Regions from separate parts of the Rossellomorea sp. y25 genome, predicted to be linked through region 1. Evidence: predicted binding sites of a transcription regulator. Region 1 holds the regulator's gene; the other holds the start of a gene.
The links. The regulator LexA, encoded in region 1, represses DNA repair genes until DNA is damaged. The targets are predictions, from matches to a motif close to CGAACATATGTTCG.
Positions count from the first base shown of each region.

Region 2: uvrB (excinuclease ABC subunit UvrB) is a predicted target of LexA. The motif match lies at 3,032-3,045, and genes of this name have one in related genera.

Region 1 covers NZ_CP145886.1:2,109,063-2,114,529, reverse strand. Annotated here, with positions in the region: gene tkt (transketolase) at 1-1,618, opposite strand, end outside; gene AAEM60_RS10505 (DUF896 domain-containing protein) at 1,921-2,154, opposite strand; gene AAEM60_RS10500 (recombinase family protein) at 2,260-2,910, opposite strand; gene AAEM60_RS10495 (LysM peptidoglycan-binding domain-containing protein) at 2,922-3,248, opposite strand; gene lexA (transcriptional repressor LexA) at 3,405-4,025, shown strand; gene glnA (type I glutamate--ammonia ligase) at 4,142-5,467, opposite strand, start outside.
Region 2 covers NZ_CP145886.1:3,991,153-3,996,619, forward strand. Annotated here, with positions in the region: gene uvrA (excinuclease ABC subunit UvrA) at 1-919, opposite strand, end outside; gene uvrB (excinuclease ABC subunit UvrB) at 927-2,909, opposite strand; gene AAEM60_RS20115 (peptidoglycan recognition family protein) at 3,533-5,467, shown strand, end outside.

The sequences.
Region 1 (5,467 bases):
TATCTACTCCGTTATATGCTTTATCTGCAGTACCTTTAAGAGTTGGAAGATCCTGACGAGATAGAACTAACATCGTTGGCTGATCCTTGGACTCCAAAGATAACTTCCATGCTGCAGCTACTTCATTTCCATCACCAGGTCTGATGACACAAAGGTTAGGCATTGCACGTAGTGAAGCAAGCTGTTCTACAGGTTCATGTGTCGGTCCATCTTCTCCGACAGCGATACTATCATGAGTGAAAACATACGTTACCGGTAAGCCCATTAATGCAGCTAAACGGATAGCCGGTCTTAAATAATCACTGAATACGAAGAATGTTCCCCCGAATACGTGCAGTCCACCATGGAGAGCCATACCATTCATGGCAGCACCCATACCAAATTCACGAACTCCGAACCAGATATTGCGTCCTTCATACGATTCAGGCATAAAATCTGCTTCATCTTTGATCATCGTTTTATTGGATCCCGCTAAGTCTGCTGATCCCCCGATGAATGAAGGAAGATTCTTAGCAATCGCATTCAAGACTTCACCGGAAGAAGCTCTGCTTGCTAATGCTTTACCTTCTTCATAGACAGGAATGTCACGATCCCATCCTTGTGGAAGATCGCCTTTAATGGCAGCTTCTAATTGAGTAGCAAGTTCTGGATGTTCTTCTTGGTATTTAATGAAAAGGTTAGCCCACTCTTCTTCTTTTTGAGAACCGGTTTGTTGGATTTTTTCCTCGAAGCGGCTGTACACTTCATCAGGAACATGGAAATCTTGTTCAAATGTCCATTGGTAAGCTTCTTTCGTAAGCTTCATTTCGTCTTCACCCAGTGGAGCACCGTGAACATCTGATTTCCCTGATTTATTAGGCGCACCATATCCGATGACCGTCTTCACTTCGATCATTGTAGGACGAGTTGTATCACCTTGAGCTTCTTCGATTGCTTTAGAAATTTCCTCAAGATCATTACCGTCTTCAACGCGGATATATTGCCAACCATAAGCTTCAAAGCGACCTTTCACACTTTCAGAGAAAGATTTATCTAAATCCCCATCAAGTGAAATATCATTTGAATCATAAAGAACGACTAGACGGCCTAATTTTAAATGTGCTGCTAATGAAGCTGCTTCAGAGGATACACCCTCCATCAAGTCTCCATCTCCACAGATAGAATATGTAAAATGATCCACAATATCGTATTGATCTTTATTGTATGTAGAAGCTAAATGTCTTTCAGCTAATGCCATACCAACTGCCATACCAATTCCTTGACCAAGCGGCCCAGTCGTAGCTTCTACTCCTGGAGTATGTTTGTATTCAGGGTGTCCTGGAGTTTTACTTCCCCATTGACGGAAGTCTTTAAGATCATCCATTGAAACATCATAACCTGATAAATGGAGCAGGCTATACAAGAGCATGGATCCATGACCCGCAGATAAAACGAAGCGATCGCGGTTGAACCACTCAGGATTTTTCGGATTATGATTCATGAATTTTGTCCAAAGAGCATACGCCATCGGAGCTGCTCCCATAGGCATTCCAGGGTGTCCGGAACCCGCTTTTTCAATTGCATCGATAGATAATGTACGGATTGTATTAATTGCTAATTGATCTGTGTTATCAAACATATGTCAGACATCCTTCCTTTTAATGTACCTTATTAATATTAATCTTCTTTGATAGTTTATACAACTATCTTGAATGATAACATGACTTTATAGAGGTTGAAAATAAAAACCCTTAAATTTCAGGAACGGAGACGGCTTTATCAGACACGACAAGAATGCAGCATGACGAGGGGGTAGAGGCCGTAGCAGAATGATACTTAAGGAAATGGCAAGTACTTTATCGCTCTACTTTTAAGTTTTGTCCTCACCCCGCAAACAAAAAACGCCAGGTCCATTTATATCAGACCTGACAGCTCGTTAACTTAATGCATTTTCTTTTTACTTTGGATATCCTGAATCTTCTTAGGGGTCACCTCATTACCTTCCGGATCAAATATTCTTGTATTTTCAATGGTCCCTTTCATCGATTGACGAAACGTTTCCAGGTATTCTTTTCTCAGCTTGGACTGCTCTTTTGCTTCTTGTTCTGTAAGTCCAGTGCTTTTGGACTTTTTCGCAAGTTCATTGATTCGATTCATTTTCGTTTTTGAAAGCATATATAAAAACTCCTTTATTGCATAGTCGGCAAAATCTAAAACACAACTGAAAGTTAAGCGTCATACTATCGTCATGTTACTAGATTAAAGGAGATAAAACAAGAGTTACGCATTTTCCAATGAAGCCATATATTCTTTAAAACGCCTATGTACGGTAGCTTTGGAGACGTCATACCCAAACCCTCTTAGTGTAGCTGCAATTTCAGCAAAAGTCAGTTCATTCTTTCTTAACCTGACAATTTCCTCAACGGGTACTTCAATCCGCTCTCTTCCATCTAGATTCCCTTTATTCTTTAGATTTTTATGAGGTTGAAAACCATTTTCCACTGCCCTTTTCATTCCTCGTCTGATTTTCAAATTATGGAGTTTCCTTTGGTATTCTTCAACCATGCTCACGATATTAATCACCATGGAATCTGATTCAGATAAGTGAAGCTCGCCACTATGTGTTTGACTAATAATCTTAACTTCCTCTTTTAATAGACAATGAATGAGGGCAATTTTTGCATTTCCCCTGCCAATCCTTGTTTCGTCCTGTATGAGAACAGCCGCAATCGACTCACCTTTAATCAAATCAAGAAGTTCCAGAACACCAGGACGATCTAATTCAAAACCGCTTGCTTGATCTTTTATGATAGCAGCCACTTCGTATTGGTGTTCTTGTGCTAATTTCACTAATTCCTCTTCTTGACGTTCCAAAGATGTTTCCTGTGTGTCTTTCTTTGTACTTACTCTGCAGTAAATTACTGCCTTCATCTTCTATCCCTCTATTCTTCGTTCATAACCAATTCATAATCTGAATGGGTGGATAATGTCGGATTTTCTATAGGTAACACAAGTGATTCACCGGGCTTGATCGAGAATGATGTGAGATTATTTTCCTCTCCTACCCAAGCGATAAATTCTTCCACTGTCATAGAGTATTCTTCATTATATTGTTTGGCAATAGTCCAGAGCGTGTCTCCATCCTGAACGGTGATACTTTGATAAGACGGTTGATCTGCCATGACAAATAGTAAATAGGCTGCAGAAAAAAGCGCTAAAACAAATAATATAATAATGTAAGAGAAACGATTCCAAATGTGTGATAACATAAAAAATACCTCCATACGAATGTTTGTTCTGTTTTGTTATTTTTATTGTAATACGAACATTCGTTTGGTGTCAACAGAAATTCGAACTTATGTTTGTATCAGCTGGAAAGACATGCTATAATGGGAACATAAGATCTATAATAGAGGTGCGTGAACATGACAAAATTGTCTAAAAGACAGCAAGACATACTAGAATATATTAAAATTGCAGTAAGAGAAAAAGGATATCCACCTTCCGTCCGGGAAATCGGGGAAGCCGTTGGTCTTGCTTCTAGTTCCACCGTACACGGACATCTGGCCAGGTTAGAGAGTAAAGGCCTCATTCGCCGGGATCCCACCAAACCAAGAGCCATCGAAATTTTAAATCTTGAAGAGGATACGATTCCACGCCAGCGAGTTGTGAACGTTCCTTTAATCGGTAAGGTTACAGCAGGTCAACCCATCACTGCTGTCGAGAATGTAGAAGAATTCTTTCCACTGCCTGAGCGTATGGCACCTTCTGATGAACAGGTCTTCATGCTGGAAATCATGGGTGATAGTATGATAGAAGCCGGGATCTTGGATGGGGATTTCGTTATCGTGCGTCAGCAGCAAACAGCGAACAATGGAGATATCGTCGTAGCGATGACCGAGGAAGATGAAGCGACTGTAAAACGTTTCTTTAAAGAAAAGGATTATGTTCGATTACAACCAGAGAATTCAACAATGGATCCGATCATTTTACGAAATGTATCCATTTTAGGAAAAGTTGTCGGAGTTTATCGTCAAGTACATTAATAGGTTTAAGCCGCTATGTTTAATAGCGGCTTAATTTTTTATGTAATTTGGAAGACTATTAAAGAATAAAAAAGCAGTGGGTCGTAGCGTTTTTGCTACGACCCACTGTTTAAGGATTAATACATTTGAATGTATTGCTCGCGCTCCCATGGGTGTACTTGTGTACGGAACATATCCCATTCGATTTCTTTCGCTTCAACGAAGTGTTCGAAGATGTGTTCTCCAAGGGATTTAACGATTACTTCATTTGTTTTAAGGTTTTCTAATGCAGCGTGTAATGTTGCTGGAAGATCTACGATTCCTGCTTCTTCACGCTCTTTTTTGTCCATGACATAAATGTTGCGGTCGATTGGCTTAGGAGCTGGAAGATTATTTTTGATTCCATCTAATCCAGCTGCCAGTAATACAGCCATCGCCAGGTATGGGTTAGCCGCCGGGTCAACACTACGAACTTCTACACGTGTGCTTAATCCACGAGAAGCAGGGATACGGATTAATGGGCTGCGGTTACGAGCAGACCATGCAACATAACAAGGAGCTTCATATCCAGGTACTAAACGTTTGTATGAGTTTACAGTCGGGTTCGTGATCGCTGTAAAGTCAGTGGCATGTTTAATGATACCTGCAAGGAATTGACGAGCTGTATCGCTTAATTGCAAATCTCCCTTTTCATCAAAGAAAGAGTTTTCCCCATTTTTGAATAGGGACATGTTACAGTGCATTCCTGATCCATTTACACCAAATAGTGGTTTTGGCATGAATGTAGCGTGCAAACCATGCTTACGTGCAATCGTTTTAACTACTAGTTTAAATGTTTGGATATCATCACATGCTCTTAATGCACTTGCATATTTAAAGTCGATCTCATGTTGACCAGGAGCAACTTCGTGGTGAGATGCTTCGATTTCAAAGCCCATTTCTTCTAGTTCTAATGCGATATCACGACGGCAGTTCTCCCCTAAATCTGTAGGAGCTAAATCGAAATAACCACCGTTATCGTTTAATTCTAATGTCGGCTCACCGTTTACGTCTAATTTAAAGAGGAAGAATTCTGGCTCAGGTCCTAGATTGAAGTCAGTAAACCCCAGCTCTTCCATTTGGCTTAAGATGCGCTTTAAGTTGTTACGCGGATCTCCTTCGAATGGAGTGCCATCTGGATTGTAGATATCACAGATTAGACGGGCTACTTTTCCTTTTTCAGCTGTCCATGGGAATACTAACCAAGTATCTAAATCAGGGAATAGGTACATATCTGATTCTTCGATACGAACGAATCCTTCAATTGAAGATCCGTCAAACATCATCTTGTTATCTAATGCCTTTTCAAGTTGACTCAGAGGGATTTCTACGTTCTTAATCGTCCCCAGAATGTCAGTGAATTGCAGTCGAATGAACTTTACACCTTCTTCATTCGCTAATCTTAGAACATCTTCTCTAGTATA
Region 2 (5,467 bases), 1.9 Mb from region 1:
CAATGGCATGCTCGTCGAGAGTGCGATCCCAATTGGGAATCACAAGCTCCTTATCGACCTCAAGCTTTGTCCCTAATCCGTCGCAGCTTGTGCAAGCACCGTATGGACTATTGAAGGAAAACATTCTTGGCTCCAGTTCCGTAATGGAAAACCCGCAGTATGGACATGCATGATGCTCACTGAATAAAAGCTCTTCTTCCCCGATTACATCGATGATCACCTGACCGTCTGCCAATCTGAGTGCTGTTTCAAGTGAGTCAGAAAGTCGGGCTGCCACACCTTCCTTCACAACGATTCGGTCGATGATCACCTCGATGGAGTGCTTTTTATTTTTTTCCAGGGAGATTTCTTCCCCAAGATCCTGGACTTCACCGTTAATACGAACTCGAACAAACCCTTGTTTTTTGATTTCTTCAAGGGTTTTCACGTGCGTTCCTTTTCGTCCAGACACAACAGGCGCCAGTACTTGAAGCTTTGTTCTTTCCGGGTACTCAAGTATCCTGTCGACCATTTGTTCAATCGTTTGGGAGGAGATTTCGATCCCGTGATTTGGACAAATCGGTTTCCCTACTCTTGCAAACAGCAGTCTAAGGTAATCGTAAATTTCGGTTACCGTCCCTACTGTTGAACGGGGATTACGACTCGTTGTTTTTTGATCGATGGAAATCGCCGGGGACAACCCCTCGATGGCATCGACATCAGGCTTATCCATTTGACCTAAAAATTGACGGGCATAGGCAGAGAGGGATTCTACATAACGTCTTTGTCCTTCTGCATAAATGGTGTCAAAGGCCAGGGAAGACTTCCCGGAACCGGAAAGCCCGGTTAATACGACCAGTTTATCCCGTGGAATTTTAATATCTATATTTTTCAGATTATGAGCTCTGGCTCCTTGTACGATTATTTGATCTCGCGCCATATTTCGTTCATCCTTCCGCCTTGAGCTCAAGAATGGTATCACGAAGCTGTGCAGCGCGCTCAAAGTCCAATGCCTTGGCTGCTTCCTTCATTTCCACTTCTAAGCTAGCAATAAGTTTTTGTCGCTCCGGTTTAGACATTTTCGAAACCTTTGTCTGTTCTCCTTCATAAACCCCTGCTTCTTCTGCGGCATGTGTTGCCCTGATGACATCCCGGATTTCTTTTTGTATTGTCGTCGGGGTCACGCCGTGTTTTTCATTGTATTCTTCCTGTATCGTCCGACGACGTTCTGTTTCATCAAGTGCTTTTTGCATTGAGTCGGTAATTTTGTCCGCATACATGATGACTTTACCGTTACTATTACGGGCTGCACGGCCAATCGTTTGAATGAGGGAACGTTCAGAACGCAGGAAGCCTTCTTTGTCAGCATCCAATATGGTGACAAGTGACACTTCGGGGATGTCCAATCCTTCACGAAGTAAGTTGATCCCGACTAACACATCATATTTCCCCAAACGGAGATCCCGGATAATTTCAATACGCTCTAACGTCTTGATCTCTGAGTGCAAGTATTGGACTTTTATCCCGATCTCCTTCAGATAGGCAGAGAGATCCTCGGACATTTTTTTCGTTAAGGTGGTCACCAGGACACGCTCGTTTTTCTCAATCCGTTCATTGATCTCACCTAACAAATCATCAATTTGCCCTTCGATTGGCCGCACCTCGATGAGTGGATCCAGCAGTCCGGTTGGGCGGATGATCTGCTCGACCATTTCAGGACTGTGCTCCAACTCATATGGTCCCGGAGTTGCCGAAACATAGAGAAGCTGCTGGGTTTTCTTTTCAAACTCCTCGAAGCGCAGGGGACGATTGTCCATGGCTGAAGGCAGGCGGAATCCGTGATCCACAAGCACCTTTTTACGGGCCTGATCCCCGTTGAACATCCCCCTGATTTGAGGTAACGTCACATGGGACTCATCGACCACAATTAAGAAGTCGTCTGGAAAATAATCCAGAAGAGTATACGGAGTCGACCCGGCCGGCCTTAGTGTCAAGTGACGGGAGTAGTTTTCAATCCCCGAGCAAAAGCCCATCTCCCGCATCATCTCCAGATCGTAACGGGTACGCTGCTCTAAACGCTGGGCCTCTAGCAGTTTATTTTCTTCTTTCATGATGGCTAGCTGCTCTTCAAGCTCTTTTTCAATATTCTTGATGGCTACCTGTAATTTTTCTTCACGGGTTACGAAGTGGGAAGCAGGAAAAATCGCGATATGATCTCGATCGCCCATGATTTCGCCGGTCAGGGCATCCACTTCACGAATCCGGTCGATTTCATCTCCGAAAAACTCTACACGCATACAGTGTTCATCCCGGGAAGCCGGGAAAATTTCCACTACATCGCCTCGCACACGGAAGGTTCCACGCTGGAAGTCGATATCATTTCGTTCATATTGTATATCCACAAGCTTACGCAGCAATTGATTTCGTTCGATCTCCATCCCGGTTCTGAGGGAAAGGACGAGCTCCCGATATTCTTCCGGGTTACCTAAACCGTAAATACAGGACACGCTGGCAATGATGATGACATCTTTTCGCTCAAACAAAGAAGATGTAGCAGAGTGCCTGAGTTTATCGATTTCATCATTGATGCTGGCATCCTTCTCGATAAACGTATCCGTTTGAGGAACGTATGCCTCCGGCTGATAATAGTCGTAGTAACTGACAAAATATTCAACGGCGTTATCAGGAAAAAACTCTTTGAATTCGCTGTAGAGCTGTCCTGCCAACGTTTTATTATGAGCAATGATGAGGGTCGGCTTTTCAACCTGCTTGATTACATTGGAAACAGTGAATGTCTTTCCGGTCCCTGTTGCCCCAAGTAAGGTTTGATGACGTTTCCCTTCATTTATACCTTTAACCAATTTTTCAATTGCCAGGGGCTGATCTCCCTCTGGTTTATATTTAGACTTGAGCTCGAATTGATCTTTCACCGTGAAACCTCCTATAATAAAGGACTGCTACCTTGTATTTACCTACTTATACCCATCTTAAACACTGTCCATTCATCTATACACATTCTACCACATTTCCTACATTATTAACCAATAATAAGCGAACAAAAGTTCGTTTTTCTTGATATTTAAGGGTCGGACCTCATGAAACGTCCTCTTGGTTGTGGATAACATTCGGTGAAGTAGCAAATTAGAGGCTTGAATTGAGATTTCGACATTTTACGGGAGGTGACAAAGAAATTTTCGACACAATCCGAGCATTTCTATACACACCCTGTGTACAACTATGTGTATAAGTCGATATTCCTTGTGGAAAATCCCTAAACTTATTCACAATTCGTCAAAATTCTTGTGAACAATGTTGATGAATGCGTATTCAATCTGTGAATAACCCGTCCAACACTTCATTTATTCACACTATTCTTTATTTATCCACAATTAAGAAACCTCTCACTGAAATGCTTTCTACCACATCATAAGGCTTATCCCGACACAAATATTCATCTAGGCATATCCCTAATAATTGATTGACTATTCTGTCTTATTTCCAATAAGCTTTTTTATAAGTTCTACAAAAAATACATAGTGTTCAGGAGGAATGTATGAAAAAATCTAAATGGCTACAAGTCGCCGGTTCCCTTAGTTTAACGGGATTTCTGTTGAGTTCCACCATTACCCCGATGGCACCATCGATCACCTCTCATGGAGTGGCAAAAGCTGAAGTTGTCGATTCACTCGAGTTGCAAAAAGCGTTCCAACAAGCTGCGCAGGAATTCAATGTCCCAGTTGAAATTCTACTTGCAGTGGGGTATAACGTATCACTGTGGGAGCATCACGACGGAAAGCCAAGTGCTTCCGGAGGCTACGGATTGATGCATCTGACGGATGTTAATACTGATCGTTTAGAAGATACCCACAGCGATGAACCCGCTCATATGTTTTTATCCGGTAAAGAGGACGCAGACGCTCAGCCCTTAGAAAAATCAACACTGAAAATCGAATCTACATTAGACATCCATGATCCAAAACTTCACACTCTGAATACCGCAGCTGAACTACTCTCTCTTCAACCAGAAACGTTAAAACAAAATAAAAAGCAAAATATCCGCGGTGCTGCAGCACTTCTGGCACAGTATGCCAAAGATACCACTGGAAAAACACCCTCTGACATAAATGGATGGTATGGGGCAGTCGCAAAATACAGCGGTTCAAACGACTACTCGGGAGCGAAGGACTTTGCGGACCGTGTATACGAGACAATCAATAATGGGGTGACGAAACAAACAGAGGATGGATCTTCCTTAACGTTAGCGCCTAACCAAACCAGCCCTAATCAAGAATCAATCCAATCGTTAAACTTAAAAATGGATACTGAAGAAACTGGGGCCGATTGTCCGAATAGCCTTTCATGTCATTACGTTCCGGCAGCTTACAAGAAGATTGACTGGGGCGGCGGGACCTACTATGAAACTTCATACGGCAATTACGACATTGCAAACAGACCGCATGACAATCAGGAAATCAAGTACATCGTCCTCCACGACACAGAAATCAGCTATGATTTAACCAAAACCGTGTTTCAGCGGGAATGGACCCAGGCTTCCGCTCATTATGTGATCCGTTCTTCCGACGGTGATATCACGCAAATGGTGGACAATAAAGATGTGGCCTGGCATGCCGGAAACTGGTATTTCAACTCCAAGAGCATTGGTATCGAGCACGAAGGTATCGCCATTGAGGGGGCAGCCTGGTATAACGAACAACTGTATCATGCATCAGCCCGATTAGTAAAACATCTTTCTAAAAAGTTCAATATTCCATTGGACCGCGATCATATCATTGCACATGATGAGATACCTGGGACGACAGCTGCAAGACAACCTGCTATGCACTGGGATCCAGGTCCATTCTGGGATTGGGCACATTATATGCAAATCCTTGGAGCTCCCCTGGAGTCAGGAAAAGGACAAAAAGGCATCGTCCAAATCCGTCCGAATTTCGAAACAAACAAGCCAATCCTTCAGACCCCATCGGGAGAACCTGTACCTGAACAATCGGCAAATTTTGTGTATTTGTATACAGCCCCAAGCTTTGATGCTCCGTTAATCAAAGACGCTGCCCTACCGAACGCCCACCCACTCGATGCGTCCAATTGGGGTAACAAGGCGGTTACAGGGCAAACCTTTTACAAGGCAGAAGAACAAGATGACTGGACAGCGATTTGGTACGCAGGACAAAAAGCGTGGTTTTATAACCCTAAGGGAACGAATACAACAAAAGCATCAGGTATTGTGATCACACCTAAAGATGGAACTTCGGGTATCCCTGTTTACGGACTGGCTTATCCAGAAGAAGAAGCTTTTCCTGATGGCATCCCGGTAAGAGGAATGTCCCCTCTTCAGTACACGCTGACTTCTGATCAAAAGTATGTAGCAACCGAAAAAGTAAAAGGAAGCTACTACAGTGCACCTGTTTACACGTACAATCCAGAGACGACACATAAAATCGTCTGGGGGAATGATGAGTTTTATCTTATC